3 regions of the Mesorhizobium sp. WSM4829 genome follow, and region 3 is predicted to be linked to each of the others. Evidence: predicted binding sites of a transcription regulator. Region 3 holds the regulator's gene; each other region holds the start of a gene.
The links. The regulator PhoB, encoded in region 3, activates phosphate uptake and scavenging genes when phosphate is short. The targets are predictions, from matches to a motif close to TGTCATNNANCTGTCAT.
Positions count from the first base shown of each region.

Region 1: the regulator PhoB is predicted to act here: its motif matches at 1,480-1,496, upstream of AC0L17_RS22550 (ceramide glucosyltransferase).
Region 2: the regulator PhoB is predicted to act here: its motif matches at 3,516-3,532, upstream of ppk2 (polyphosphate kinase 2).

Region 1 covers NZ_JBVVQJ010000025.1:59,140-68,721, forward strand. The annotation lists gene AC0L17_RS22545 (O-succinylhomoserine sulfhydrylase) at 1-160, shown strand, start outside; gene AC0L17_RS22550 (ceramide glucosyltransferase) at 207-1,361, opposite strand; gene apaG (Co2+/Mg2+ efflux protein ApaG) at 1,619-2,011, shown strand; gene AC0L17_RS22560 (Hsp33 family molecular chaperone) at 2,091-3,101, opposite strand; gene argF (ornithine carbamoyltransferase) at 3,249-4,160, opposite strand; gene AC0L17_RS22570 (acetylornithine transaminase) at 4,178-5,377, opposite strand; gene AC0L17_RS22575 (GcrA family cell cycle regulator) at 5,733-6,251, shown strand; gene AC0L17_RS22580 (magnesium and cobalt transport protein CorA) at 6,387-7,394, opposite strand; gene phoU (phosphate signaling complex protein PhoU) at 7,486-8,211, opposite strand; gene AC0L17_RS22590 (sensor histidine kinase) at 8,413-9,582, opposite strand, start outside.
Region 2 covers NZ_JBVVQJ010000013.1:114,572-124,153, reverse strand. The annotation lists gene hemB (porphobilinogen synthase) at 20-1,051, shown strand; gene AC0L17_RS15190 (nucleotidyltransferase family protein) at 1,094-1,390, shown strand; gene AC0L17_RS15185 (dihydrofolate reductase family protein) at 1,640-2,284, shown strand; gene ppk2 (polyphosphate kinase 2) at 2,508-3,428, opposite strand; gene AC0L17_RS15175 (aldo/keto reductase) at 3,685-4,728, shown strand; gene AC0L17_RS15170 (hypothetical protein) at 5,151-5,309, shown strand; gene AC0L17_RS15165 (DUF982 domain-containing protein) at 5,575-5,832, opposite strand; gene AC0L17_RS15160 (multidrug efflux MFS transporter) at 5,981-7,234, shown strand; gene AC0L17_RS15155 (DUF423 domain-containing protein) at 7,269-7,643, shown strand; gene AC0L17_RS15150 (hypothetical protein) at 7,676-7,840, opposite strand; gene AC0L17_RS15145 (hypothetical protein) at 7,909-8,052, opposite strand; gene AC0L17_RS15140 (LacI family DNA-binding transcriptional regulator) at 8,190-9,272, shown strand.
Region 3 covers NZ_JBVVQJ010000006.1:156,596-166,177, reverse strand. The annotation lists gene pstA (phosphate ABC transporter permease PstA) at 1-610, shown strand, start outside; gene pstB (phosphate ABC transporter ATP-binding protein PstB) at 623-1,438, shown strand; gene phoU (phosphate signaling complex protein PhoU) at 1,474-2,181, shown strand; gene phoB (phosphate regulon transcriptional regulator PhoB) at 2,198-2,887, shown strand; gene AC0L17_RS08425 (ROK family protein) at 3,008-4,255, opposite strand; gene xylF (D-xylose ABC transporter substrate-binding protein) at 4,522-5,562, shown strand; gene AC0L17_RS08415 (sugar ABC transporter permease) at 5,704-7,023, shown strand; gene AC0L17_RS08410 (ATP-binding cassette domain-containing protein) at 7,117-7,911, shown strand; gene AC0L17_RS08405 (CHASE domain-containing protein) at 8,025-9,582, shown strand, end outside.

The DNA.
Region 1 (9,582 bases), on a different contig from region 3:
CCTGATCACCCATCCGGCGACGACGACACACAAGAATCTGAGCGACGAGGCGCGGGCCGAACTTGGCATCGGGCCAGGCACGCTCAGGCTGTCCGTCGGACTGGAGGACACTGACGACCTGCTCGAAGACATCGAGCAGGCCTTGAAAGCCGCCAGGTAGGGATACGCGCCGAACTGCTGCGCTCTGATCTGCAAAGCAGGCGGGGTCAGGCGCCCGACGGCGTCTCTTCCAATTCCGCAACGGCGCTGGTTTGGATGGTCATCGTGTTGCCGCGCCAGTCGACGGCACCGCTGAGCCAGCCGCGCACCCAGATGGCGGGAAGCATCACGTCCCGCGCAACCATCGCCGGGATCATGCGCAGCGACAGGTGCCAGCCCTTGGCCGAGGCGAGAGCGCATTCCGGCAGATAGGCGACTATCAGCACGGCGATGGCGGTAGCCGGCAGGCTGAAACCGGCGCCTGCTGCCGCAACCAGCGCAAGCACCAGCGGCGGCGCCGCTCCGATCAGGATCTCGGGCGCGAAAAACAGTGGGAAGGTGACGCGACGGAGGCGTGCCCAGCGGGCCTGGCGCGACCAGATTTCGCCAAATGTGCGCAAGCCGAGCGGCTGTTCGAAGGGCGCGGCAACGAGATTGACGCGCAGTCCGAGCCCGTTGACCAGCTTGGTCGCGGCGGCATCCTCGGCAATCTCGGCGGCAAGCGCACGGATGCCGCCATTGGCGTCGAGCAATGGCTTGTTCCACAGCATGCTCTTGCCCTGGGCGAAACCGAGGCCGAGCGCCTCGCCGGCATATTGCCAGCGCGCCTGCAGCGTGTTGAGGAAAGCGCATTCGACCTCCGCCCAGAACCCGTCCGGCCGCGAGCCGATCGGCGTCGAGCAGACGAGGCCGGTGTCCTGCCGCCATGCCGTCATCAGATGCTGGACATAGTCCCTCGGCATCAGGACGTTGGAATCGGCAAGGATGACCCAGTGGTGGCGCGCGGCCTCCCAGGCCTTCACGCAATTGTTGAGTTTCGGATTGCCGCTGATGCGGTCGTCGCCGACCAGCAGCCGGGCCGGCACGGCCGGAAAGCGGGCGATCGCATCCGTGATCGGCCCGACCACCGGGTCGTCGGCATGGGCGACGCAGAAGATGAGCTCATAGTGCGGCCAGTCGAGAGAGAAGGCGCGCTCGAGCGTCTCCTCGGTAAACGGCTCGACGCCGCGCGACGGCACGACGATCGACACCGGCGGCGCCTTGGCGGCTGGCGGCGTGATCCTGCCAGGCCGCTTCAGCTTCAACGAAGCGAGCAGGATGCTGGCGAGATTGACAACAAGCAGAGCTATGGAAAGCAAGGCGGCTGTGACTGTCAATTCCATCAATATCTGGTCGCTCCAGAAAAACCGGCCGCATGAAAGCCGTTTTCAACAGTTCGACAGAATGCTGAGTCGCCCGGCCCTGCACGCCATCCCCGACCCTGCACACCATCATTGTCACGTGTCACTTAAATGACATTGTTGTTCGGCACCTGCGCTTAACAAATTCGGGCAACGATGGCAGACACCGAGGAGACGCACCCCGTTGACCGAACTGCGGAGAGGGTCGAATGTTCCGTCTGCATAGTGTGGAGTGATTTATGTACAGCGCCGTCACGCGCGACATCGAAGTGCAGGTCAGGCCGTTCTATCTGGAAGATCGCTCCGACCCGTCGGAGAACCGCTATGTCTGGGGCTACCAGGTGACCATCGACAACCAGTCGGATGAATTCGTGCAGCTTCTGTCGCGCTACTGGCAGATCACCGACGGCACCGGCCGGGTCGAAGAGGTGCGCGGCGCCGGCGTTGTCGGCGACCAGCCTGAACTCAATCCCGGCGATAGTTATCAGTATACGTCTGGCTGCCCACTCTCGACGCCATCCGGCATCATGGTCGGCCACTACACGATGCGCAACAAGCGGGGCGAAACGTTCGACGTCGCCATCCCCGCCTTTTCGCTCGACCTGCCGGGCACGCGGCGGACGGTGAACTGAGGCTCACTTGGGCTTCTCGCCCCAGGGCGAGGGGCGAGAAACCAAGCTCTGCGAAGGCACCGAGCAGCACTGACGCCGGCTATTGAGCCGCAGCAAATTCCGCCGGGTCGAAGTCATATTGCTTCGAGCAGAATTCGCAGGCGACGTGAATGCCGCCATCCTCGGTGCTATCCTTGATCTCGTCGGCGGAGAAGCCTCCGAGAATGCCGCGGATCTTCTCCCTGGAGCATGAGCACTGGTCGGCTACCGGCACGCCGCCGAAGACGCGCACGCCGTGCTCGTGGAACAGCCGGTAAAGCAACCGCTCGGCGCCGATCGTCGGGTCGATCAGTTCCGTCGGCTCGATGGTGCCAAGCAACGCCAGCAGTTCCTGCCAGGAATTGTCGGCCGGATCATGGATCTCCTCGCGCGGATCGCCGTCGCCACCCGGAAGGTCGGGCACGCGCATGCGTTCGGGCGATTGCGGCAGGAACTGTGCCAGGATGCCACCGGCGCGCCATTGCTCGCGGGCACCGCCGATGCCGGGCGTCAACAGCTTGGCCACCGAAAGCCTGAGATCAGTCGGGATCTGCTCCGACTGCCGGAAATAGGTGCGCGCGGCCTCCTCCAGCGTCTCGCCGTCGAGCTGGACGATGCCCTGATAGCGCTGCGTGTGGGCGCCTTGATCGATAGTCAGCGCCAGCACACCGCTGCCGAGCAGCGTCCGCTGCGAGGTCTCGCCGGCAGACGTCAGTGCCTCCAGCCGGTCGGCGTCGAAGCGGGCATAGGCGCGCAGCGCATGCGGCGTGGAAAAATCCGCCACCAGCATGTCGACCGGCCCATCGGTGCGGGTCTGCAGGATGAACTTGCCTTCGAACTTGAGCGAGGTGCCGAGCAGCACCGTCAGCACGCAGGCTTCCGCCAGCAGGCGGGCGACCGGCTCGGGATAGTCATGACGGCTGAGGATCGCGTCGAGCATCGGCCCGAGCTGGACGGTGCGGCCGCGCACGTCGAGCGGGCCGACCTCGAAGGGCACGACATGATCGTCGCCGGCGTAGCCGAATTCGCCGAGTTTGGGTTGATGTTCAGCCAATTGACGGGTTTCCAACATGACAAAGCTCCGGGGCGCGGCGATGCCGCCCTCCGGGGCGCATGCGTCGAAACGCGCTCGATTTGCGTGATGCGCCTGAGATAGGCATCACGCACTCCCGGATCAAGGCGGCCGGGATCACGGTGACCAGGATCACAGCAGCCCGGATCAAGCGCCGAGGCACCAGGCCAAAACCGCCTTCTGGGCGTGGAGCCGGTTCTCGGCCTCGTCGAACACCACCGAATGCGGGCCGTCGATGACTTCGTCGGTGACCTCCTCGCCGCGATGCGCCGGCAGGCAGTGCATGAACAACGCGTCGGGCTTTGCCTTCGCCATCAGTGCCGCATTGACCTGATAGGGTGAGAAGACATTGTGGCCGCGAGCACGGTGCTCCTGGCCCATCGACACCCAGCAATCGGTAACGACACAGTCGGCCTCGTGGACGGCCTCCTCGGGCGAGCGGGTGAAGTTCAACTTGCCGCCATGCGCCCTCGACCAGTCGACATGCTTCTGCGCCGGCTCGCTGCCTTCCGGCACGGCGACGTTGAGGTTGAAGCGGAACCGCGCCGAGGCCTCCAGCAGCGAATGCAGCACGTTGTTGCCGTCGCCGGTCCAGGCGATGGTCTTGCCGGCGACCGGGCCGCGATGCTCCTCGAAGGTCATGATGTCGGCCATCAGCTGGCAGGGATGGGTGTCGTCGGTCAACCCGTTGATGACGGGGACGGTCGCGTTCTCGGTCAGCTCCAGCAGCCGGTCATGCGACGTGGTGCGGATCATGATCGCGTCGACATAGCGCGACAGCACCTTGGCCGTGTCGGCGATGGTTTCGGAGCGGCCGAGCTGCATCTCGGCGCCGGTCAGCATGATGGTCTCGCCGCCGAGCTGGCGCATGCCGACGTCGAACGACACGCGCGTACGCGTCGACGGCTTGTCGAAGATCATCGCCAGCACCTTGCCTTCGAGCGGTTTTGTCCGCTCGCCGGCCTTCAGCCTCGCCTTTCGCACGACGGCATCGTCCACCATAAGGCGCAGATCGCCCTCGGAAACGGCGGAAAGATCGGTGAAATGGCGAAGGCTCATCTTGGGTCTTCCGACTGTTATTTCGCCGCAGCCGCGGCGATGGCGTCCGACAGGCCCCGGGCGCCGGCGCGGATGCGGTCGAGCGCCTCATGGATCTCGGCGTCGGTGACGGTGAGCGGCGGCAGCAGGCGAAGAACGTTGTCGCCGGCCGGAACCGCCAGCAGATGCTGGTCGCGCAACGCCATGTTCACCTTGGTGTTGGGCGCGGCGCATTTCAGGCCGAGCATCAGGCCGCTGCCTCTGATGTCTTCGATGACATCGGGAAATTCGTCGGCGACACCCGCCAGCCCCTGCTTCAGCAGCAACGCCTTGCGCTGCACATCCTCCAGAAAACCGTCTGCCAGCACCACGTCGAGCACTGCGTTGCCAACCGCCATCGCCAGCGGATTGCCGCCGAAAGTGGTGCCGTGCACGCCGGCGGTCATGCCGACGGCGGCCTCGTCGGTGGCGAGGCAGGCGCCCACCGGGAAGCCGCCGCCGATGCCCTTGGCGACCGCCATGATGTCGGGCGTGACGCCAGCCCATTCATGCGCGAACAGTTTTCCGGTGCGGCCGATGCCGCACTGGACCTCGTCGAAGATCAGCAGCAGATCATGCTGTTCGCAGAGCTGCCTCAACCGCTTCAGCGACTGTGTCGGCACCGGGCGAATACCGCCCTCGCCCTGCACCGGCTCGATCAGGATCGCGGCGGTGTCTGATGTGATCGCCTTTTCGACGGCCTCGATGTCGTCGAAACCGACCTGGTCGAAACCTTCGACCTTGGGGCCGAAACCTTCCAGGTATTTATACTGGCCGCCGGCGGCGATGGTCGCCAGCGTGCGGCCATGAAAGGCGCCTTCGAAGGTGACAATGCGAAAGCGCTCGGGATGGCCCCTGACGAAATGGTAGCGCCGCGCCGTCTTGATGGCGCATTCCAGAGCCTCGGCGCCGGAATTGGTGAAGAACACCTTGTCGGCGAAGGTGGCGTCGGCCAGCCGCTCGCCCAGACGGCTCTGCCCCGGAATCTCGTAGAGGTTGGAGACATGCCAGAGCTTGGCCGCCTGCTCGGTGAGTGCCGAGACCAGATGCGGATGGCTGTGGCCCAGCGAATTCACGGCAACGCCGCCGCCAAAATCGAGATATCGCTCGCCCTTGTCGGTGACCAGCCAAGTGCCTTCCCCATGGTCGAAGGCCAGGGGTGCGCGGGTAAAGGTCTCGAAAAGCGCCGAACCGCTCATTATATGCGTCTCCGGAACCGGAAAATCAAAAAGCCGCCAAAGCGGCGGCCTGTGCGGCTTATCGTGTTTTTCGGCCATGAAGTCAACGAAAACGTCGTGCAAGGACGCACGGCAAGCTTTCCAGCGAGACGCCGGCTCATCAGCGACCGGGCAAGTTGGGGAAAACCGAAAAAACCGATTCGTGTTGGCCCTCGGACTCTTGTCACCGAGTCAGCGCATAAGGTAATTGTAGGTCGAGAAATAACTAGATTTCGTGCGGCGGACCTAATCACCCGATATATGTGGTGTCTGCCCGGCGGAAGCCGGATCGTGGAAGGATTCCGATCGCCGCACATTTCAGCAGGAGCGCGGTCTCATGAATTGGACTGACGAGCGGGTCGAACTTCTTAGAAAATTGTGGTCGGAGGGGCTGAGCGCCAGCCAGATCGCCGCACAGCTTGGGGGTGTCAGCCGCAATGCCGTCATCGGCAAGGTGCATCGGCTGAAACTGTCGGGCCGCGGACGCGCGACTGCCACGCCGGCACGCCAGAAGAAGAGCGTGCAGGGATCGACCGTGCAGAAATCGGTGTCGCGGGCGGCTAGCACTGCGCGGCATATCACCACGTCGATCGGCGCGACCGCGCTGCAGGCGCAATTCGACGCCGTGCCGGTGACGCGTCATTATGTCCGTCCGGTCGAGAACGTCGTCGTGCCGATCTCGCGGCATCTGCAGCTCGTCGAATTGACGGAGCGGACATGCAAATGGCCGAATGGCGATCCGCTTTCGGAGGAGTTCCATTTCTGCGGCAACGACGCGGCCGAAACCGGACCCTATTGCAAGTATCACGCCCGCGTTGCGTTTCAGCCCGCTTCGGAGCGGCGGCGGAGCAGATAAGGGAATAAGGGAGTAGGGCAGTATGGGAGTAGGTAAAGATCAGGCTTAGTGAGTGCGACCTTGGCAAGGCAACGCACTACATACTCCCTTACTGCCCTACTCCCTTACTGCCCTACTCCCTTACTCCCTTCTCTTTCACAGCCAGCCGCTCTTGCGGAAGCGCCAGTAGAGAACCGAGCAGACCAAAATAATCGCTCCCAGAACGACCGGGTAGCCATATTCCATCCTAAGTTCCGGCATGTCGTTGAAGTTCATGCCGTAGATGCCTGCGAGCGCCGTCGGCACCGCCAGGATTGCAGCCCATGAGGCGAGCTTCTTGGTGATCGCCGTTTCCTGGCTCTGGCCAACCAGGAGGCTCGCCTCGAAGGCAAATGCGAGCACCTCCCGCAAGCTGTCGATCTTCTCCTGGACGGTGCGGATGTGGTCGGTGACGTCGCGGAACAGCGGGTGCATGGCCGCATGGATCTGCGGCAGGTCGGCGCTGGTCAACCGGCGGCAGACTTCCACCAGCGGCAGCGCGGCGTTGCGCAGGCGCAAGAGATCGCGGCGCAGCATGTAGAGCCGCTCTATGTCGGAGCCGGTCATCGGCTTCAGCAGAACCCTGTCCTCGATCGCCTCGACCTCGTCCTCGATCTGCTCGAGCACCGGCATGTAGTTGTCGACGATGAAATCGAGAATGGCATAGAGGACGAAATCCTCGCCTTTGGCTAGCGAATGCGGGCAGCTTTCCCAATGCTGGCGAACGACGGCATAAGAAGTCGACGGACCGTGCCTGACGCTGACGATGTAGCCGGCGCCGACGAACAGATGCGTCTCGCCGAAGGTGACGCGCCTGTCGATCAGTTGAGCCGTGCGGGCAACGATGAATAACGCATCGCCATATTGCTCGATCTTCGGCCGCTGATGCGGATGCTCGGCGTCCTCGATCGCCAGATCGTGCAGGTGGAATTGCGCCTGGACACGAAGCAACAGGTCGCGGTCCGGCTCCAGCAGGCCGATCCAGACGACATGACCTGGCTTCTTGGCCCATTCGCCGGCTTCCTCGATCGGAATGTCGGCGACACGCCGGCCGGCGGTATAGACGCTGGAAGCGACGATGGCCGATGTCGGCGGGGCCGGCGTCAGGTTCCGAACGGTTTCCATCGCTACCTCCTGGAGGCATGGCCTCGGGTCAGGATCAGGAACGTTCGGTAAAGCTTAGCCTAAATCAGCAATGGGTTCGAGAGGCAGCCGTTCACTTCGCCGGTAGCGTTGCGGGAAGCACAATCTTGTCTGTCTTGTCGCCCTTCGGCCGCTCGGCCGGCATCTGGTCGCCGGTGACGATGTAGTAGATCGTCTCGGCGATATTGGTGGCGTGGTCGCCGATCCGCTCGATGTTCTTCGCGCAGAACAGCAGGTGCGTGCAGGGCGTGATGTTGCGCGGATCTTCCATCATGTAGGTCAGCAACTCGCGAAACAGCGAGGTATATACGGCGTCGATCTGATCGTCGCGGTCACGCACGAAGCCGATCTTTTCCACCGAGCGCGACGCATAGACGTCGAGCACTTCCTTGAGCTGCGTCAACGCCAGGTCCGCCAAAGCCTCGATGCCGCGGAACAGGCTCGTCGGCTGGCGCCCTTCTATGACGGCAACCACGCGCTTGGCGACATTCTTGCCGAGGTCGCCGACCCGTTCGAGATCCGCCGAGATGCGGATGGCGCCGACGATCTCGCGCAAATCCGTCGCCATCGGCTGGCGCTTGGCGATGATGATGATCGCCTTGTCGTCGATCTCGCGCTGCCCCTGGTCAAGAACGGCATCGTCGCGGATGACCTTCTGGGCAAGGCCAGGGTCGGCGTTGACCAGAGCGGCAATCGCCTGTTCGACCATGCGTTCGGCATGCCCGCCCATCGCGGCAATGCGCTTCGACAGATATTTCAGCTCCTCGTCATAGGCGCTGACGATGTGCACGGACTGCATGGAATGCCTTCCCGGGTCTTCTGGTCCGAGTCGTTCCTCGAATCCCCGCTGATACGCTAGCCGGATGACAGAAAAAAGAAACCGTTAGAGCGACGTGCGTCCACTAGGCCACAGAATAGGCTCTAAAGTCCTGTATCCACGCATCCGGCGGTCCTAAAGTCTTCCGGTACTCGGGCCGGCGCGTTCTTAGATAGTGAGATGTCAGTGCGCCAGCAAATGCACCGTGAAAGCTGCGCCGTTGCCGACCTCCGATGTGATCGACAGCCTGGCATTGTGGCGCGTCAGGATATGCTTGACGATGGACAGGCCAAGGCCCGTGCCCTTCTGGGTCCGGCTGTTTTCGACGTCGACGCGGTAGAAACGTTCGGTGATGCGCGGGATGTGCTCCTCGGGAATGCCGGGGCCGAAGTCCCGGATGGTGACGTCGATGCCCGGTTCGGGACCGTCATCGCTGTGGGCAATCGTCACCACGACACGTCCACCCGACTGTCCATATTTGCAGGCGTTTTCCAGCAGATTTTCGAAAACCTGGAAAAGTTCATCGCGATCCCCCGGCACATTGAGTGGTCCTTTCGCGAAATCCCGCTCGATGGCAACGCCGTTTTCGCGGGCAAGCGGACCCAGCGAATCGATGACGCTGTCGAGGGTCTGGCGGAGATCGACCTCGGTTCCCGGCTTCAGATAGGGTTTCATCTCCAGCCGCGACAGCGACAGCAGGTCGTCGATCAGACGCGCCATGCGGCCGGTCTGGTTGTGCATGATCTGCAGGAACTGCTCGCGCGCCGCCGGGTCGTTGCGGGCCGGGCCGCGCAGCGTCTCGATGAAACCGGAGATCGAGGCGAGCGGAGTTCGCAGCTCATGGCTGGCATTGGCGATGAAGTCGGCCCGCATCCGGTCGATCCGGCGCGCCTCGCTCTGGTCCTTGAAGACCAGCACATAGAGGTCGGTGCCGTGGCCGACCGAAGAGGCACTCACCCGATAGGCCCGTTCGACCGGCAGCTTTTCGGTGTATTCGACGACGTCCGCAGCGGCGGCGCCCGACAGGATACTGTCCAGCAGGGCCTGCATCTCGGGCGCGCGGAATTTCAGCGACAGCGACATGCCCGGTGCGATGCCGGCGAAGGCAGCGAAGGCGGCGGCGTTGGCATGGACGATCGTCGCGGTGCGATCGAAGATGATCAGCGGATCGGCAACGGCAGCCGCCAGATATTCTCCCGACAGCTGTTGTAGCCCGCCTGCCTCGATCGCCGCGACATCCTCCGCGGACTGGCGCGCTACGCCGGCCGGCAGCATCGCGGCGGCGAGCAGCAGCACAGCACATGCCAGCAGCACAACATAGAAGGACATGTCTGCGAAACCATAGACCGTCAA
Region 2 (9,582 bases), on a different contig from region 3:
CCAATCCGGAGTTTTGGCGATGAACAAATTCACCCCAGCAAAGCCTGCCGGCGCGCGCAGCGTCGACGAGATCACCGGCAGTCGCCGTTTGCGCCGCATGCGCAAGGCCGACTGGTCGCGCCGCCTCGTGCAGGAGAACCGGCTCTCCGTCGACGATCTGATCTGGCCGATCTTCGTCGTCGATGGGAACAATATCCGCGAACCGATCGCCGCCATGCCTGGTGTCTTCCGCCTGTCGCTCGACCTTGCCGTCAAGGAGGCCGAGCGCGCGGCAAAACTCGGCATTCCGGCGATCGCCACCTTCCCCAATGTCGAACTCGGCCTGCGCGACCAGACCGGCTCGCACATCCTCGATCCGGAAAACGTCATCAACCGCGCCACGCGCGCCATCAAGCGCGCGGTGCCCGAGATCGGCATCATCACCGATGCGGCGCTCGATCCCTTCACCTCGCACGGCCACGACGGCATCTTGCGTGACGGCATCATCGTCAACGACCAGACCGTGGAGCAGGTGACGGCGGCTGCCGTCATCCAGGCTTCGGCCGGCGCCGATATCATTGCCCCGTCCGACATGATGGATGGCCGCATCGGCGCCATCCGCGATGCGCTCGACGCCAATGGTTTTCAGGATGTGGCGATCATGTCCTACGCAACGAAATTCGCCTCTGCCTTCTACGGACCCTATCGCGAGGCAGTCGGCACCGCCGGCCTGCTCAAGGGCGACAAGAAGACCTATTATCTCGACCACGCCAACTCCGACGAGGCGGTGCGCGAGGCCGAGCAGGACCTCGCCGAGGGCGCCGACATGCTGATGGTCAAGCCCGGCCTGCCCTATCTCGACATCATCCGCAGGCTGAAGGACGAATTCCGGATGCCGACGTTCGCCTATCAGGTGTCGGGCGAATATTCGATGATCAAGGCGGCCGCCGCCAATGGCTGGATCGACGGCGACAAGGCGATGCTGGAATCGCTGCTCGCCTTCAAGCGCGCCGGCTGCGACGGCATTCTCACCTATTTCGCGCCCGAGGTGGCGGCGATGCTGAAGGGGTAAGCATCGTTTTGGGATTCTGCTGCAATCCGCTAGAATGGACCCATGAGCAGGAACGAGGTCATCGAACGGTTGCAGAGAAACGCAGATGCCATCAAAGGCATGGGCGCGACTTCGCTGTATCTGTTCGGGTCGGCAGCGCGGGACGATGCGCAGCCGGACAGCGATCTTGATCTGTTCATCGACTATGACCGGGCGCGGCGCTTTTCTCTGATCGACCTGGTCGGGATCAAGCAATTTCTGGAAGAGAAGATGTCAACGGAAATCGACATCACCACGCGCGACAGCCTTCATCCCATGTTGAAGGCCGAGATCGAACGATCGGCCGTGCGCGTATTCTGATGGCCGTCCGCCGGATAGAGCCTATCCTGGCCGAGATCATGGCGGCGCTCCGCCTAGCTGTCGAGCGCATCCTCGAGGCGTCGCGGCGCAAGTAGCTGCTGCGCAACCACCCCTCTTTGCGGTGGCCCCTGTTGCTGGCCAAACGAGCCGCTTATGCTCGGCGGCGAAATACCGCTTGCAAAGTGCAATCAGTCTAGCTAAAAAAAGGCAACTGCTTGCATTTCACAACTGGATTAGAGGGAGGTCCTCATGTCAAAGCTTCGCGTCAACGCTTTCACCGTATCTATCGACGGCTTCGGCGCCGGTCCCGACCAGGACCTGAAAGAGCCGCTGGGCGTCGGCGGGGAAGCCCTGCACACATGGATGTTCGGCACCCGAAGCTTCCGCAACATGTCCGGCGAAGATGGCGGGACCACGGATACCGACGACGCGTTCGTAACGCGCGGCTTCGAAAACACCGGCGCGTGGATCATGGGCCGCAACATGTTCGGACCGATCCGCGGCGCTTGGCCCGATGACACCTGGAAGGGCTGGTGGGGAGACAATCCGCCCTACCATGTGCCGGTCTTCGTGCTCACCCACCATCCGCGGGATCCTATCGTCATGGAGGGCGGCACGACCTTCCATTTCGTGACCGACGGCATTCACTCGGCGCTGGAAAAGGCGAAAGCCGCGGCTGACGGCAAGGATGTCCGGCTCGGCGGCGGCGTCGCCACGATCCGGCAATATCTGAGGGAAAAGCTCATCGACGACATGCATCTGGCGATATCGCCGATGCTGCTCGGCTCAGGCGAGAACCTTTTTGCCGGCATCGACATGGTCAAACTCGGCTACCGCTGCAGCGAGCAGGTGGGCACGCCGAACGCCATGCATCTCACCATCGAGCGGGCGTGAGCCTGGTTAAGTTCCCCCTTCTCCCCTTGTTGTGGGAGAAGGTGGCCGAGCGAAGCTCGGTCGGATGAGGGGTGTTCCAGCTTGGCGCATACCTACGTTCAAATCGGGCGCACAGCGCCAGGATCACCAGCGCCTCATTTCTTCCAACACCCCTCTTCCGTCTCGGCGCTGCGCGCCGATCCACCTTCTCCCACAAGGGGAGAAGGAAGAAGAGGCGTGCTCCTCAATACTTCTCCGGAACATACAGCTCGCGCGGCAGCACCTGGCGCTCGTATTCTGGATTGAAGACGCGATCGGGCAGCGTGATCTCTTCGTGCGGCACTTCCTCATAAGGCATCTGCTTGAGGAGATGATCGATGCAGTTCAGCCGCGCCCGCTTCTTGTCGTTGCCCTCGACGATGAACCAGGGGGCTTCGGGAATGTTGGTGCGGGCGAAGGTCTCTTCCTTGGCCTTGGTATACTGTTCCCAGCGCACGCGCGACTGCAGGTCCATCGGCGACAGCTTCCACTGCTTCATCGGATCATGGATGCGCATCTGAAAGCGCATCTGCTGCTCCTCGTCGGTGATGGAGAACCAGTATTTGACCAGGGTGATGCCGGAGCGGACCAGCATGCGCTCGAACTCCGGCACGTCGCGAAAAAACTCCTCGACCTGGTCCGGCTCGGCGAAGCCCATCACACGTTCGACGCCGGAGCGGTTATACCACGAGCGGTCGAACAGCACGATCTCGCCGCCTGCCGGCAGATGCGGCACGTAGCGCTGAAAATACCATTGCGATTTCTCGCGCTCGGTCGGCGCAGGAAGTGCGACGACGCGGCAGATGCGCGGATTGAGCCGCTGGGTGATGCGCTTGATGACGCCCCCCTTGCCGGCCGAATCGCGGCCCTCGAAAACCACCACCAGCTTCTTCCTGGTGTAAGCCACCCAGGACTGCAGCTTGATCAATTCGGATTGCAGCGTGATCAGGTCGCGAAAATACTGCAGGCGATCCATCGAGGGCGGATGCGCGTTCTTGTAGATCTTGGCGATTTCGAGCGACAGCGCCGGTTCCGACATCTCCAGCTCGTAGTCCTCGTCGAGCGTGTCGGCGAGTTCCGCTTCCAGCCAGTCCCTGGCGGGAGAATTCTGTTTTGCTTCGGTCATTTATGCTGCTCCGCGTGCACGCCCGCGTCGGCCTCGGCCTGCCGGCCGAGATCGGACACCTTGAGCCGACTTGCATATAGGCCGGCAATGACGGTTTTATTGCAGCCGGCCCGCACGCCGGTCGCCCAACTCCGCGAGATGTGATCGATCAGCCTGCCTGGCACGCACGACAAGCGGCTCGAATTGTCCTACAAATGCCAGGTTTCCCCGAGCAACCTTCAAAGCACCCTTTTCAACGCAATCGCGAGGATCTGACATGGAATACCGCACACTCGGCCGTTCCGGGCTGAAGGTTTCGACGCTGACCATGGGCACCATGACTTTTGGCGGCGCTGGCGCATTTTCGGCAGTCGGCAAGACCGATCTCGACGAGGCACGCCGGATGATCGACCTCTGCATCGATGCCGGCATCAATCTCATCGACACCGCCAATGTCTATTCGAACGGACTTTCGGAAGAGATCATCGGCGAAGCGCTCGGCGGCAAACGCAAGGGCGATGTGCTGATCGCCTCCAAGGCGCGCATGCGGATCGGCGACGGTCCCAACGATGAGGGCCTGTCGCGCTATCATCTGATTCGCGAGTGCGAGAAGAGCCTGAAGCGCCTCAGGACCGACGTCATCGACATCTATTTCCTGCACGAATGGGACGGCACGACGCCGCTCGAAGAGACCATCGCCGCGCTCGACACGCTCGTCAGCCAGTGCAAGATCCGCTATGTCGGCTGCTCCAACTATTCCGGCTGGCAAGTGATGAAGGCGCTGGGGATCAGCGACCGCCAGCACCAGCCGCGCTTCGTCACCCAGCAGATCCACTACACGCTGGAAGCGCGCGAAGCCGAATATGAACTGCTGCCGATCTCGGTCGACCAGGGGCTTGGCGTGCTGGTATGGAGCCCGCTCGCCGGTGGACTGCTGTCCGGCAAATACCACCGCGACCAGGCCACCGCCCGCCAGATCAGCGGCTGGACCGAACCGCCGATCCGCGACGAGGACCGGCTGTGGCGGATCGTCGACGTGCTTGCCCATATCGGCGAGAACCATGGCGTTTCGGCGGCGCAGGTGGCGCTTGCCTGGCTGCTCGGCCGGCCCGCGGTCAGTTCGCTGGTGATCGGCGGACGGACCGAAGCGCAGTTCAAGGACAATATCGCCGCAGCCAGCCTGGTGCTGACCAGCGATGAGCGCGCACGCCTCGACGCTGTGAGCCGCCCGCCCGTTCTCTACCCCTATTGGCACCAGCAATTCACGGCAAAAGACCGGTTTGGTCCGGCCGATCTGGTTCTTGACCGGGAGGACATCTGACATCCATCCGGGCCAGGTCGAAGGTCGCCGGCGGCTTGGCCTGAGATAAAACGCCAGACCTCGGGATCAGGCTCGATCTGGCCGCTGAGCACGAAATATTTGTAGAGCACGAGCAACCCGGCGAGCCTGCGGCGGAACAGCGCCTGCGGTGCGATATCGCGCACGGCATTGCGCGCATAGTAGAATAGCTTCTGTGCGTTTCTTTGAAGGGTGGCCATCGGTCACTTGGTGAAAAATCGGCTTGGGATTTGCCCCCCCGGTCCCTCCTACACCATTGTGCCGGCTATCTTGCAAGCCACGGAACCGTGTTCAGCCGGCCTGCCTGGCTGTCCATGGAGCCGATCGCTCTTTGCGGTGTTGTGTTTGTAGCCCAATGCTCCTAGGCAGGGCTAAGAACCTTTGGGATTGTGAAAGGAAGAGATATGGCGCGAGCACCGAATTACGGCCAGGAACGCAAGGAACGCGACCGGCAGAAGGCTGCCAAGAAGGCGGAAAAGCAAGCGGCCAAGGTTGCAGCCAAGGAACGTTCGAAGCCGGAAGACGAGACCACGTCCGAGACCGAAACGGAAACCGCAGAGTAAACTGCAGGGCAATCGCTTCCTAGTGACGGCGAGAAGGGAACTGGCCGCAACTTTGGCGCGCTTTCTGCAACGCCGGAGTTTGGCGAAACCCTTGGTGCAGGCCGCTTTCTCCCGTCCGGTGAGAAATGCCCGGTCCCACCCTCTGCAGCGCAGCTGCTGCGGAGGACGGGCAGGGCAATGGGGGGCAGCGCAAGCTGAAGCGATTGCCCCTTAGTAAAAGCGCACCCGGCCCGCGCGGCGGATCAGATCAGATTTCGCTGCGTCTTCAGACCGGCGCCTTGTCGCTGACGAAAACGTTCACTTCGCGGGCGGCGGCGATGAAGGCACGCCTTGCGATCATTGCCGGTTTGTCGCCGGCCAGCGCATCATGGCAGGCCTGCAGCGCTTCGCGATGCTTTGGACTGCGCTTGCCGGGCCAGTTGTTGAGGAGGTAGTCGGAAGCCTCGCGGGCCGTGCGCAAGAGCTGAGTGGTTCCCGCCGCGCCCTTGACGGTCACGGGTGTTTCAAATCGGTTGTTTTCCATCGCCGCTCTTACGCCATCGCCGCTCGCGAAGCGAGTGCGAAAGTGGTTGCCACCGCAATCACCCGCGACGCTGGCTAATCCCCTGGCAGGCAGGCCGCGCCAGTTCTTGTGCAATGATGCCGTCGAGAGGCGGCCGGACAGGACAGACATGCCGCAAGACCCTGCCACCCAAGGCGCCCACAATATCCATTGGCGCCGCAATCTCGCCGTGTGCTTTGCCGGTTCGTTCAGCACGCTTGTCGCCATGACTCTGCTGTTGCCCTTCCTGCCGCTTTACGTCGAGCAGCTGGGCGCCGAGGGCCACGCGGCTGTTGTGCAGTGGTCCGGCATCGCCTATGGCGCGACCTTCTTCGCCGCCGCGCTGGTCGCGCCGCTGTGGGGACGGCTTGGCGACCGCTATGGCCGCAAGCTGATGCTGGTGCGCGCCAGTTTCGGCATGGCCGTCTGCATGTCGCTGACCGGCATGGTGGAGACCGTCTGGCAATTGGTGCTGCTACGCCTGCTGATCGGTTTCGCCGGTGGCTATTCCTCGGGCTCGACCATTCTCGTCGCCATGCAGACGCCGAAGGAACGGTCGGGCTGGGCGCTCGGCGTGCTGTCGGCCGGCATCACCGGCGGCGCTCTCGTCGGTCCCTTGCTCGGCGGCGCGCTGCCGCCCTTGATCGGCATCCGCGCCACCTTCCTGCTCGCCGGCGGCGTCATTTTCCTGGCGTTCCTGGCAACGACCTTTCTCATCAAGGAGGACCCTCGCCCGGAAACCGACAAATCGGCAACGACCTCGAAACCGAAAGGCGGCTGGTCCCAAATCCCGGACAAGCGCCCGATCGTCGCCATGCTGGTGACCGGCATGCTGCTGAGCTTCGCCACCATGTCGATCGAGCCGATCATCGCGGTCTATGTGCAACAGATCATAGAGGACCAAAGCCGGGTCACGCTGATGTCCGGCGTGGTCATGTCGGCGGCGGCACTTGGCGCCATCCTGTCGGCCTCGCGTCTCGGCAGGCTCGCCGACCGCGTCGGTCACTGGAATGTCATCATTGCGGCGCTTGCCGTCTCGGCGCTGCTGCTGATCCCGCAGGCTTTCGTCACGCAGGGCTGGCAGCTCGTCGGCCTGCGTTTCCTGATGGGACTGGCGCTTGGCGGCCTCTTGCCCTGCATCACCAGCGTCATCCGCCATAATGTCCCGGACGGCGTCGGCGGCAATGTGCTCGGTCTGTCGATCTCGGCGCAGTATGTCGGACAGGTCGCCGGGCCGTTGCTCGGCGGCTTCGTCGGCGGTCATTTCGGCATGCGCGCGGTGTTTCTCGGCACGTCGGTGCTGATGGCGGGCGGAGCGGCGTATAATTGGCTGGTCCAGTCCCGCCGCGCACGCGACATGCTGGTGCAGGCGGGCAAATCCTGACACGGTTTGCGGGCCACTTCACGGAGTCCAAGACATGAGCACAGCCGACCACCCAGCAAGCGGCATCGAGCGCATCCTCGTTTTCGTCGGCGGTCTGTGCGGCGCGGCCGGTGTGGCGCTTTTTGCCGCGGCGGCACATCTGGGCGGCGCTTTCGTCGGCACGGTCGCGTCGTTCCTGCTCATGCATGCACCGGTCTTCCTTGCCGTCGGCCTCGTTGGCGCAAACCGGATGCTGCGTACCGCGAGCCTTATTCTTCTCGTCGGGCTTGTCTTGTTCTGCGGCGACCTGCTCGCCCGCGACTTCCTCGGCTCGCGGCTTTTTTCGATGTCGGCGCCGATCGGCGGCACCTTGCTCATCGCCGGCTGGCTAACGGTTGCGGCCTCGGCGCTGAGGCGCCCGCGCTCCTGAGGCGGCCGGATTCGGCATCCGCCAAACGACGGTCAGTCAGACGATGGCCGCTCTTGCCGGCGCTCGGACCGGACCGGCAGGTCGCGATTGCGTGCCGCCGGCTTGGCCAGGCGCCGCCGCTCCGGCCTGTCGATGGCCGGCGAGATGCCCCAATAGTTGCGATAAATCTCTTCGAACAGATGATTGATCGGGTGCATGGCTTGGTTTCCTCTTCGATTTGAGATTTGAATCGATCCAATCGACAGGCGTGAAAAAACGCTGCCGATTAGCTCCGCTTGCGCTCCACGAGAAAACGCAGATCACGGATCCACGGGCCGGCGCTGCCGCGACGTGTCCGGGCCACCTGCTTCGAAATTATGCTCCAGTCGTTGCGATAGATGTCTTCGAACAAATAATTGACGGGGTGCATGGCTCGCTCCTTACTGAATCGATCCAATGACGATACTCAATTGGATCGATTCAAAACTAGGCTTGGACCGCGCTGATGTCAAGCAAAATTTGAATCGATCCAACAAAGATGCTAGATAGCAGCCTGGAGGCAGAAAAATGGCATCATCCAGCGAAAGCAATACCAGACCCATCCGGCTGGCCGACATCGCCAAGGCCGCCGGGGTTTCGCACGGCACCGCCTCCAACGTCTTCAGCCGTCCCGAAATAGTGCGCGAGGAAGTCCGCGAACGGGTCAAGGCGGCGGCCGAGGCGATGGGCTATGCCGGTCCCGACCCCAAGGGCCGGCTGCTGCGCGCCGGCAAGGTCAACGCGATCGGCGTCGCCACGACCGAGCCGCTGTCCTATTTCTTCGATGATCCCTTTGCCCGCGCTATGATGGCCGGCATTTCCGAGGCCTGTGACGCCACCGGCGCGGGAATAGCGCTGGTATCGGCCGGCAACCAGGAAAAACTTGCCTGGAACATCCAGAGCGCGCTGGTCGACGGCTTCATCCTGTTCTGCATCGAGGGCGGCTCACGGCTTGTCGAACTGACGCGCGAACGCAAACTCCCCTTTGTCGCGCTTGAGCTCGGCTTCGACGACGACACCGTTTCGGCCATCGGCGTCGACAATGTCGCCGGCGCCCGCCTGGCGGCGCAGCATCTCGCCGAGCTTGGCCATCGGCGCTTCGCCGTGCTGGCGCTGCCTTTCGCTGACGGCAGCACCGGCCTTGTCTCGCCGGAGAAGGTCCGGACGGCCCTCTACACAGGCACGCGCGATCGCCTCGTCGGCTATTTCGAGGCGTTTTCCCGGTATGGCGTCGATACCGCCGGGATCCCGGTATACGAGACCGAAAACGACGAAGCCAGCACAAGCGCCGGCCTCGAAACGATCTTCGCCTCGGCAGCGCAGCCGACCGCCATCCTGGCGATGTCGGACCGGATCGCCATGGTTGCGATCGAATGGTTGGCCGCGCGTGGCATTGCGGTTCCCGGCGACGTCTCCGTCGTCGGCTTCGACGGCGTGCCTGACGCCGCACTTTGCGATCCTCCGCTGACCACGGTCGCGCAGCCAATCGCCGAGATCGGCCGCCGGGCGGCGCGAACGATCCTCGATTTCGACGGCACGGTGCGGCGCGAGACGCTTGGCGTCGAGCTTGTCGTCAGGGCATCGTCGGGACCGCCGCCCAAGACAGCCTGAGCCCGGTCGTCAAATTAATTTCATACGTGGCGCGGTTTCCTGCGCCTGGCAAGTGTTCTTGCCCCGCCCGCAGGGAGCGCGAGGTGACCCCCCGCGTGTACAAGCCTCGGTCAGGGCCCGGACCTTTGGGCTCGTCACCCACAGCCAGCGCGACCGTAGCACGACCGATCCGGCACCGCTGCCTCCCCGCCCTTTTTGTCCCGATTACTATCCGGACTAGGGCGGGATGCATTCGAATTGAACTTGGGATCCCGCTCTATCTATTTGTTTTAGCCGCATTTCTGCGACGCCAAGTGATTCCACTCGGCTG
Region 3 (9,582 bases):
GATCGGCGTTTCAGCGGCGATCTATCTTGAGGAATTTGCGCCCAAGAACCGGCTGACGACGATGATCGAAGTGAATATCAACAATCTGGCGGCGGTGCCTTCGATCGTCTTCGGCCTGCTTGGACTTGCCGTATTCCTGAATTTCTTCGGCATGCCGCGCTCAGCCCCGGTGGTCGGCGGCATGGTGCTGGCGCTGATGACCCTGCCGATCATCATTATCGCCTCGCGCGCTTCGCTGCGTGCCGTGCCGCCGTCGATCCGCGAGGCGGCGCTTGGCATCGGAGCGTCCAAGGTCCAGACCGTATTCCATCACGTCCTGCCGCTGGCGATGCCGGGCATCATGACCGGCACCATCCTCGGAATGGCGCATGCGCTCGGCGAAACCGCGCCGTTGCTGATGATCGGCATGGTCGCCTTCATCGTCGACATTCCCGGCGGCTTCACCGATCCCGCAACGATCCTGCCGGTGCAGATATTCATGTGGGCGGATTTCCCGGAAGCGGGGTTCCAGCAGAAGACTTCGGCGGCGATTTTGATTTTGCTGGTGTTTTTGGTCATCATGAATGCCATCGCGGTGATACTGCGCAGGCGCTTCGAGCGGCGCTGGTAAGGAGTAGAGGATATGAACATCATGACGGAAGCCGGCGTCGAGCAGAAACTGAGCAGCGCAACCAACGCCCCTTCGATCAAGATGAAGGGCGAAAAGGTCTCCGTTCACTACGGCGAGAAGCGAGCACTGTTCGACGTCGATCTCGATGTCCGCGAGCATCAGGTGACGGCGTTGATCGGCCCATCGGGCTGCGGCAAGTCGACGTTCCTGCGTTGCCTGAACCGAATGAACGACACCATCGATATCGCGCGGGTGAGCGGCAAGATCACGCTCGACGGCGAGGATGTCTACGACCCGAAAATCGATGTCGTCGAGCTGCGAGCTCGCGTCGGCATGGTGTTCCAGAAGCCGAACCCGTTTCCGAAGTCGATCTACGAAAACGTCGCCTACGGTCCGCGCATTCACGGCCTGGCCAGGACCAAGGCCGAGTTGGACGGCATCGTCGAATCGAGCCTGAAGAAGGCCGGCCTGTTCAACGAGGTCAAGGATCGCCTGCTCGAGTCGGGAACCGGTCTGTCCGGCGGACAGCAGCAGCGTCTGTGCATTGCGCGCGCCATCGCCGTGTCGCCGGAAGTGATCCTGATGGACGAGCCCTGTTCGGCGCTCGATCCAATCGCCACCGCTCGCGTCGAGGAACTGATCGACGAACTGCGCCAGAACTATACGATCGTCATCGTTACCCATTCGATGCAGCAGGCGGCGCGCGTGTCGCAACGCACGGCGATGTTCCATCTCGGCTACCTAGTCGAGGAGGGCGCGACCGACAAGATGTTCACCAACCCCGACGACAAGCGCACCCAGGACTACATCACCGGCCGGTTCGGCTGAGCGGTCCGGCGAATTTCGAACACGAGGACAGCACCATGGGTGAACACACCGTCGCATCTTTCGACGAGGAACTGGAGCACATCGACCGGCTGATCCGCGACATGGACGAGCTCGCCGCCGCGATGGTCGCAGCCTCGATCCGCGCGTTGCTTGCGTCGGACAATGCGATGGCGCAGCGCGTCGTCTCGGACGACGCCATCATGGATGCGCGGCAGCGCGAGCTCGACGACAGCGCCATCACGCTGATCGCCAAGCGGCAGCCGATGGCGCAGGATCTGCGCGCCGTGGTTGGCGCAATCCGCATGGCGGGCGATCTCGAGCGCATCGGCGATCTGGCCAAGAACATAGCTAAGCGGGTTAGCGCAGTCGGGCAGAGCGCGACGCCGCGGAATCTGTCGCACGGTATCGATGCGATGGCGGATCTCGTTCTTGTGCAGCTGCGCGGCGTGGTCGAGCACTATGTGTCGCGCGATGCCGGCGCGTTGAAGGAACTGCGCGCCGACGACCAGAAGATCGACGTGAAATACACGGCGGTTTTTCGCGAGCTCCTGACCTACATGATGGAGGATCCGCGCAACATCACCGCCTGCACGCACCTTCTGTTCTGCGCCAAGAATCTCGAGCGTATCGGCGATCACGTCACCAACATCGCCGAAAACGCCTATTTTGTCGTGACCGGGCAGCAATTGCCGGCGGATCGCCCGAAGCTCGACGAAACGACGATGTCGGCGCCAGCGACATGACAGGAGTGACCGGCCGATGATCGCGCCGCGCATCATGGTGGTGGAGGATGAAGAGCCGCTGGGCGTCCTTCTCCGTTACAATCTTGAATCCGAAGGCTATCAGGTCGAGGTGGTGACGCGCGGCGACGAGGCCGAAATCCGGCTGCAGGAAAACGTGCCCGATCTTTTGGTGCTCGACTGGATGGTGCCGGCGGTTTCCGGCATCGAGCTTTGCCGGCGCCTTCGGGTGCGCCCCGAAACCGAGCGGCTGCCGATCATCATGCTGACCGCGCGCGGCGAGGAGAGCGACCGGGTGCGCGGCCTTTCGACCGGAGCCGACGACTATCTGGTCAAGCCGTTCTCGACACCGGAATTCATGGCCAGGGTCAAGGCGCTGCTGCGCCGCGCCAAGCCGGAAGTGCTGTCCAGCGTGCTCAAGGTCGGCGACATCATGCTCGATCGTGAATCGCACCGGGTCTATCGCAAGAAGAGCGAGATCCGGCTCGGGCCGACCGAATTCCGGCTGCTCGAATTCATGATGCGGCACCCGGGCCGGGTCTTCTCGCGCAGCCAGTTGCTCGACAATGTCTGGGGCGAGACGATCTACATCGACGAGCGCACGGTGGACGTCCATGTCGGCCGGTTGCGCAAGGCGGTCAACAATGGTCGCATGCCCGATGTCATCCGCACCATCCGCGGCGCCGGCTATGCGATCAGGGAAGACTAGCTGATACCTGCGCTTCCGGCGTACCCCAAAGTACGCTCCGCTCCGGATCTCGGAACCCACCATTCTCGACTCGGCCTGACCTGAATCTCAACACACCCCAAGTCGCGACCCGGGAATCCTTCAAGCCACGTTCTTTCCGACCGAGCCGGCTCGTGCCTGGATGCTCGGCGCGAAAATCTCCTGGTCGACGAAGCTTAGCGCCCGCATGGCGCAGCCTTCGCGGATCAGCGGCAGCTCGTTCGGCTCGGTGTCGAAGGAAATCGAACCCGAATGCTGGCCGCCGGCGGTCTGGGCGATGGCCTCGCGCAGCGCCGGCTCGATCAGGTCGAAGGCGGTAGCGCTGGCGCCGACCATGGCCACCGGCGCCGGATCGATCAGCGCAAACAGGCTGCCGAGCCCGAAGCCGAGCGCCTCGCCGGCCTTGCGGTAGGCTTCGCGCTCCGGTCCGTCCGTCTCGCGCGCCCGGGCCGCCAGTGCCCGCATCTCGGCGTCGCTGACATCGGCGACCGGCTCGGCGTTCTCGCTCAACAGCCTTGCGTTGCGCCAGATGGCGTAGTTGCCGGCATAAGCCTCGACGCAACCGCGCCGCCCGCAGCGGCAAAGCGCGCCACCCGGCCGATGGATCATGTGGCCGAATTCGCCGCCTGAGGAGTGGGTGCCGGTGAACAGCTCGCCCTTCAGCACCAGCCCCATGCCGATGCCGTGCGAGAGCAGGATGGCGATGAAGTCATCGCGGTAGCGATCCGGGTGGCGCCAGCGCAGCGCCACGGCCATCATGTTGCAGTCGTTCTCCATGATGGCCGGGATGCCGAACTCGCGTTCCAGAATGTCGGCGAAGGCGATGTTCGTCTGCGGCGTGATCGGCGACCACAACATGGCGCGCGCGTGGGAATCGGTGATGCCCTGGATCGCCAGCGCGATGCGGGCGACGCTTTGGACATCGAGGTCGGGATCTTCGAGCCGGCGCCGGACGATGGCGACACATTCGCCGATCAGCGCGTCGCGCGACATGGTCAGCGTGTCCAGCCGGCGCTGGTCCTCGGCGACCACTTGTCCGGCATAATCGATGACGGCGACCGACAGGAAATTCAGCGACAACACGACGGCCAACACCGCAGCGGCTTGCGGATTGAGGCTGAGGCCGACCTGCGGCCGGCCGCGTTTCAGCGAAACCGTCTCGCTCGCCTTGCTCTCGGCCAGGATGCCTTCCTGGATCAGGTCGGCAGAGATCGCCGATATGGTCGAATGGCTGAGGCCGGTGGTCGCGGCGATCTCGGTCCGCGACGGCTGGCCTGCCCGGCGCACGGCCGAAATCACCATCGCCCGGTTGCGCCGGCGCAGATCGTCATGACGGATTCCCACCGACATTTTTGTTTCCTCCTCATCGCCGCGGCCGCTCATGAATCGGAAGCCGTCGGTAATGTGCGACAAATACTGGCAGAAGCAGAAGGGGCTGTCATTATTTATTCCGAGGCTCGAAAAAAAGCCCCGACAGGACGTCAAAATCCCTCAGAATTGGTGTTGACAGTGCTTCGGCGTTGGACCAGTATTTTTTCGAGGCTCGAAAAAATAGAGCCTTTGTGCCGGCCTTCGGGCCAGTTGGTCGCGCCCTACGCGGCGCAGGGAGGAATATCATGAAGAGATTCGCAGCCGCCATTCTGGCGGGGGTCGCCATGTCGCTGACGCTCGCGTCGGCCGCTCAGGCCAAGGACAAGGTCATTGGCGTCTCGTGGTCGAACTTCCAGGAAGAGCGTTGGAAGACCGACGAAGCCGCCATGAAGGCGGCGATCGAGGCCGCCGGCGACAAATATATTTCCGCTGACGCACAGTCCAATCCCGGCAAGCAGCTGACCGACGTCGAGAGCCTGATCTCGCAGGGCGCCAACGCGCTGATCATCCTTGCGCAGGATGCCTCGGCCATCGGTCCGGCGGTGCAGAAGGCGCTGGACGAAGGCATTCCGGTCGTCGGCTATGACCGGCTGATCGAGAACAAGGACGTGTTCTATCTGACCTTCGACAACCAGGAAGTCGGCCGCATGCAGGCCCGCGAAGTGTTCAAGGTGGCGCCGGAAGGCAATTACGTCTTCATCAAGGGCTCGGGCGCCGACCCGAATGCCGATTTCCTGTTCGCCGGCTCCATGGAAGTGCTCAAGGATGCCATCGACAGCGGCAAGATCAAGAATGTCGGCGAGGCTTATACGGACGGCTGGCTTCCCGCCAACGCCCAGAAGAACATGGAACAGTTCCTGACCGCCAACGACAACAAGGTCGATGCGGTGGTTGCCGCCAATGACGGCACCGCCGGTGGCGTCGTCGCGGCGCTGACGGCGCAGGGCCTGGCCGGATCCGTCCCGGTTTCGGGCCAGGACGGCGACCATGCCGCGCTGAACCGCATCGCGCTCGGCACACAGACCGTATCGGTGTGGAAAGACGCGCGCGAGCTCGGCAAGAACGCCGCCGAGATCGCCTCGCAGCTGGCCGACGGCAAGCCGATGACAGACATTGCCGGCGTCAAGGATTTCACCACGCCGGGCGGCAATGTCGTCAAGTCGCTGTTCCTGACGCCGATTGCCATCACCAGGGACAATCTCAACGTCGTCATCGACGCCGGCTGGATCAAGCAGGAAGAGGTCTGCGCCGGCGTGGCGGCGGGCACCGTCGCGGTCTGCAACTGATCCGCCTTCGCCAAAAAAACCTGAAACGCCGCGGCTTCACGCCGCGGCTTTTTTTTCAAAAGAGTTGTTTTTCCGCGTCTCGCGGGTAATTTCTAGGCTGCTTCCGGCATCCGCGGCAGACGGCAACGGTGGGAGGACATCATGACCGACACGACTTCCAACACGCCGGCTGCCGATCGGGCGCGTGAATCCGAGCTCAGCCCCTTCGGCCGCTTCCTCAAGGCAACCGAGCTCGACATACGCATGTTCGGCATGGTCGGCGCGCTGCTGATCATCTGGGTTGGAATCCACATCCTGTCGGGTGGGCTTTTCCTCACGCCGCGCAATCTCTGGAACCTGTCGGTGCAAACTTCCTCGGTCGCGATCATGGCGACCGGCATGGTGCTGGTCATCGTGATGCGCAACATCGATCTTTCGGTCGGCTCCGTCGAAGGCGTGATCGGCATGGTGATGGGCGTTGCGCAGGCAGAATTCCTCATCCGCGTCATGGGATTCCAGCTTGGAAATCCCTGGATATGGGTCATCGCACTGGCTGCCGGCGTGGTGCTCGGCCTCATGATCGGCGCGCTTCAGGGCTTCATCATCGCCTATCTCGAGGTCCCGGCCTTCATCGTGACGCTGGGCGGCCTGCTGATCTGGCGCGGCATGGCGTGGCTGATGACGAGCGGGCGCACCGTCGCGCCGCTCGATGCCACGTTCCAGCTCATGGGTGGCGGGCCGCGTGGCTCGATCGGGGCGACCGCGAGCTGGATCGTCGGCATTCTCGCCTGTGTGGCCGTCGCCTTGATGCTGCTCAACGGCCGGTCGCAGCGCAAGCGCTTCAAGTTTCCGTTGCGCCCGGTCTGGGCGGAGAGCCTGCTTGGTGTTGTCGCCTGCGCCGCCATCCTCGGCGCCGTCTGGATCGCCAATTCCTATCCGTGGCCGATCGGCATCGTTCGCCAATATGCGCAGCGGACCGGCATCACCGTCCCCGAAGGCGGGCTGTTCATCGCCCATGGAATCGCCATACCGGTGCTGATCGCGGTCGCAGTCGGCATCGTCATGACCTTCATCACCCGGCGCACCCGTTTCGGCCGCTACGTCTTTGCCATTGGCGGCAACCCGGAAGCGGCGGAACTCGCCGGCATCAACACGCGCTGGGTGACCATGAAAGTGTTCATGATCATGGGCGTTCTGGCCGCGATCAGCGCGGCAATTGCTTCGGCCCGCCTCAATGCGGCGACCAATGCGCTGGGCACGCTGGACGAGCTCTTGGTCATCGCAGCAGCCGTCATCGGCGGCACGTCGCTGGCCGGCGGCTCCGGCACGGTGCTCGGTGCCATGCTGGGCGCGCTTCTGATGCAGTCGCTGCAGTCCGGCATGGTGTTGCTCGGCATCGATTCGCCGCTTCAGAGCGTCGTCGTCGGCGCCGTGCTGGTTGTCGCCGTCTGGCTCGACACCGTCTACCGCAAGCGGGTCTGAGCATGATCCCGAGCCGAAGGTCTGCGTCAGCGAAAAGTGGACATCCGTTTCGGTCCAACATCATGTTCGGCAAAACCATAGAGAGGAACGATCATGGCTGACACGACTGCTCCCACGCCACTGATCGATATGCGCAACATCTCGATTGCCTTCGGCGGCATTCGCGCCGTCGACGATGCGTCGATCGATCTTTTCCCGGGCGAGGTCGTGGCGCTGCTCGGCCACAACGGTGCCGGAAAGTCGACGCTGATCAAGATCCTGTCCGGCGCCTACAAGCGCGATTCGGGCCAAATCTTCGTCAATGGCGAGGAGGCTTCGATCGCCAATCCGCGCGACGCCAAGAAATACGGCATCGAGACGATCTACCAGACGCTGGCGCTCGCCGACAATGTCGACGCCGCCGCCAACCTGTTCCTCGGCCGCGAGCTGATGACCGGCTGGGGCACGCTCGACGATGGCGCCATGGAGGCCGAGGCGCGCAAGGTGATGGGCAGGCTCAATCCCCGCTTCCAGCGATTCAAGGAGCCGGTGGTCAAGCTTTCGGGCGGCCAGCGGCAGTCGGTGGCGATCGCGCGCGCCATCCTGTTCAACGCCCGCATCCTGATCATGGATGAGCCGACGGCGGCGCTGGGACCGCAGGAAACGGCGCAGGTCGGCGAACTGGTCATGCAGCTCAAGGCCGACGGCATCGGCATCTTCCTGATCAGCCATGACATCCACGATGTGTTCGAGCTTGCCGACCGCGTCTGCGTCATGAAGAATGGTCGGGTCGTTGGCACGGCGCGCACCGGCGACGTGACCCAGGACGAGGTGCTCGGCATGATCATTCTGGGCAAGTGTCCGCCAGGCGCCATTCCGGGACCAGGCGCGCTGAAGATCGCCGCCTGAAGCGTCAAATACCTGTCACGTGATATGCCAGCCGTCATGATGGTTTGGCCGCGCCATTGTGTTGCCACGGGGACTTGCCCATAAGATGGGGAACCATGGGTCGCAGCCGCAGCTTGAAGAAGTTCTTCCCGATCGTCGCTTTCATCGCCGTCGCGCTGATCAGCCTGACAATGGCGGGATTCGCCTATTTCGCCACGCAGGAAGCGGCGCGCATCAAATTCGAGGCGACGGCGGACGACGCCCTCAACCGGATCGATAGCCGCATCGACCTGCATCTGTCGATGCTGCGATCGACACACGCACTGTTCGAGGCTCGCAATGGTGACATTTCGCGGAGCGAGTTCAAGGCGTTCTTCGATGCGCTGGGTATCAACGACAATTTCGCCGGCCTGCGCGGCATCGGCTTTCTCCGGCTGGTGAGAGCCGGCGACGAGGCAGCGGTCGAGCGTGCCATCCTGCACGACTATGGCGTCAGCGATGCGATCTATCCGGCCACGACAACGCTGCCATGGCGTGCGCCCATCACGCTGTTCGAGCCGCTGGACCCTTCCAATCAATCCGGCATCGGCTACGACATGTTCACCGAACCGGTGCGGCGCGAGGCGATCGAAAGGGCGATGGCCGACAACCAGCAGCACGCGAGCGGGCGCGTGCAGTTGGGCCAGGAAACAGGTGCTGCGCAGACCTTCACCGGCTTCCTGGTTTTCGTGCGGCTCAACATCGAAACCGCGGCGGACGGCATCGATGCGTCGAGATCGTCGACAACAGGCTTTCTCTATGCGGCGTTCCGCGCCCGCGACCTGTTCCAGACCGCGCTCAGCCGGACGCCGCTGCTGCCGGTCAACATCGAAATCTATGACGGCAAGGTGGATGCCGACCATCTTTTGTTCCAGTCGGAAACGCCGCCGGCGTCGAGCTTCGGCGACAGGTTGCTGGTTTCTCGCGAACTCACCATCGCCGGACGTCCATGGACGGTCCTGTTCAGGCCGACAAGCGCCTTCTCGCAACCTTCCTCGCGCGCCATTCCGGTGATGCTCGGCCTGTTCGGGCTGCTGCTCGCGGGAACCATCGCGCTGGTGGCGCGCTATCAGGAGCGGGCCTATGACGCGGTCTCGCTGCTTCATGAGACGACGGAAAAAAGCCTGCTCGAAAAAGACCTGATGCTGCAGGAGATGAAGCACCGCATCAAGAACTCGATCACGCGGGTGCTGGCGATTGCGCGCCAGACGGCGTCGCACGCCACCGACGTCCACGAGTTCTCGTCCTCTTTTTCGGCCCGGCTGCAAGCGATGGCGGCGTCCCAGGACATGCTGACGCGCTCGCGCTGGCAGAAGGCCGATCTTGGCGATCTCTTGCGCATCGAGCTTGGCCAGGTGTTCGGCAAGGAGCTTCCCGACGGGATATTGTCGGGGCCAGAGGTGTTGCTCGACGAGACGACGACGCAAGCGCTCGGCCTGACCTTTCACGAACTGGCGACGAACGCGCTAAAATACGGCGAAACCGGCAATTCGGCCATTACCAGGAACGGCGACTGGTCGCTCAAGGTCGACTGGTCGGTCGAAGGCCACAGGAGCGACCGAACGCTGGTTCTCAACTGGCGCGAAGCCGGCAAGAAGAAGCTCGAACCACCGGTCAAAACAGGTTTTGGCACCAAGCTGATCGATCTGAACG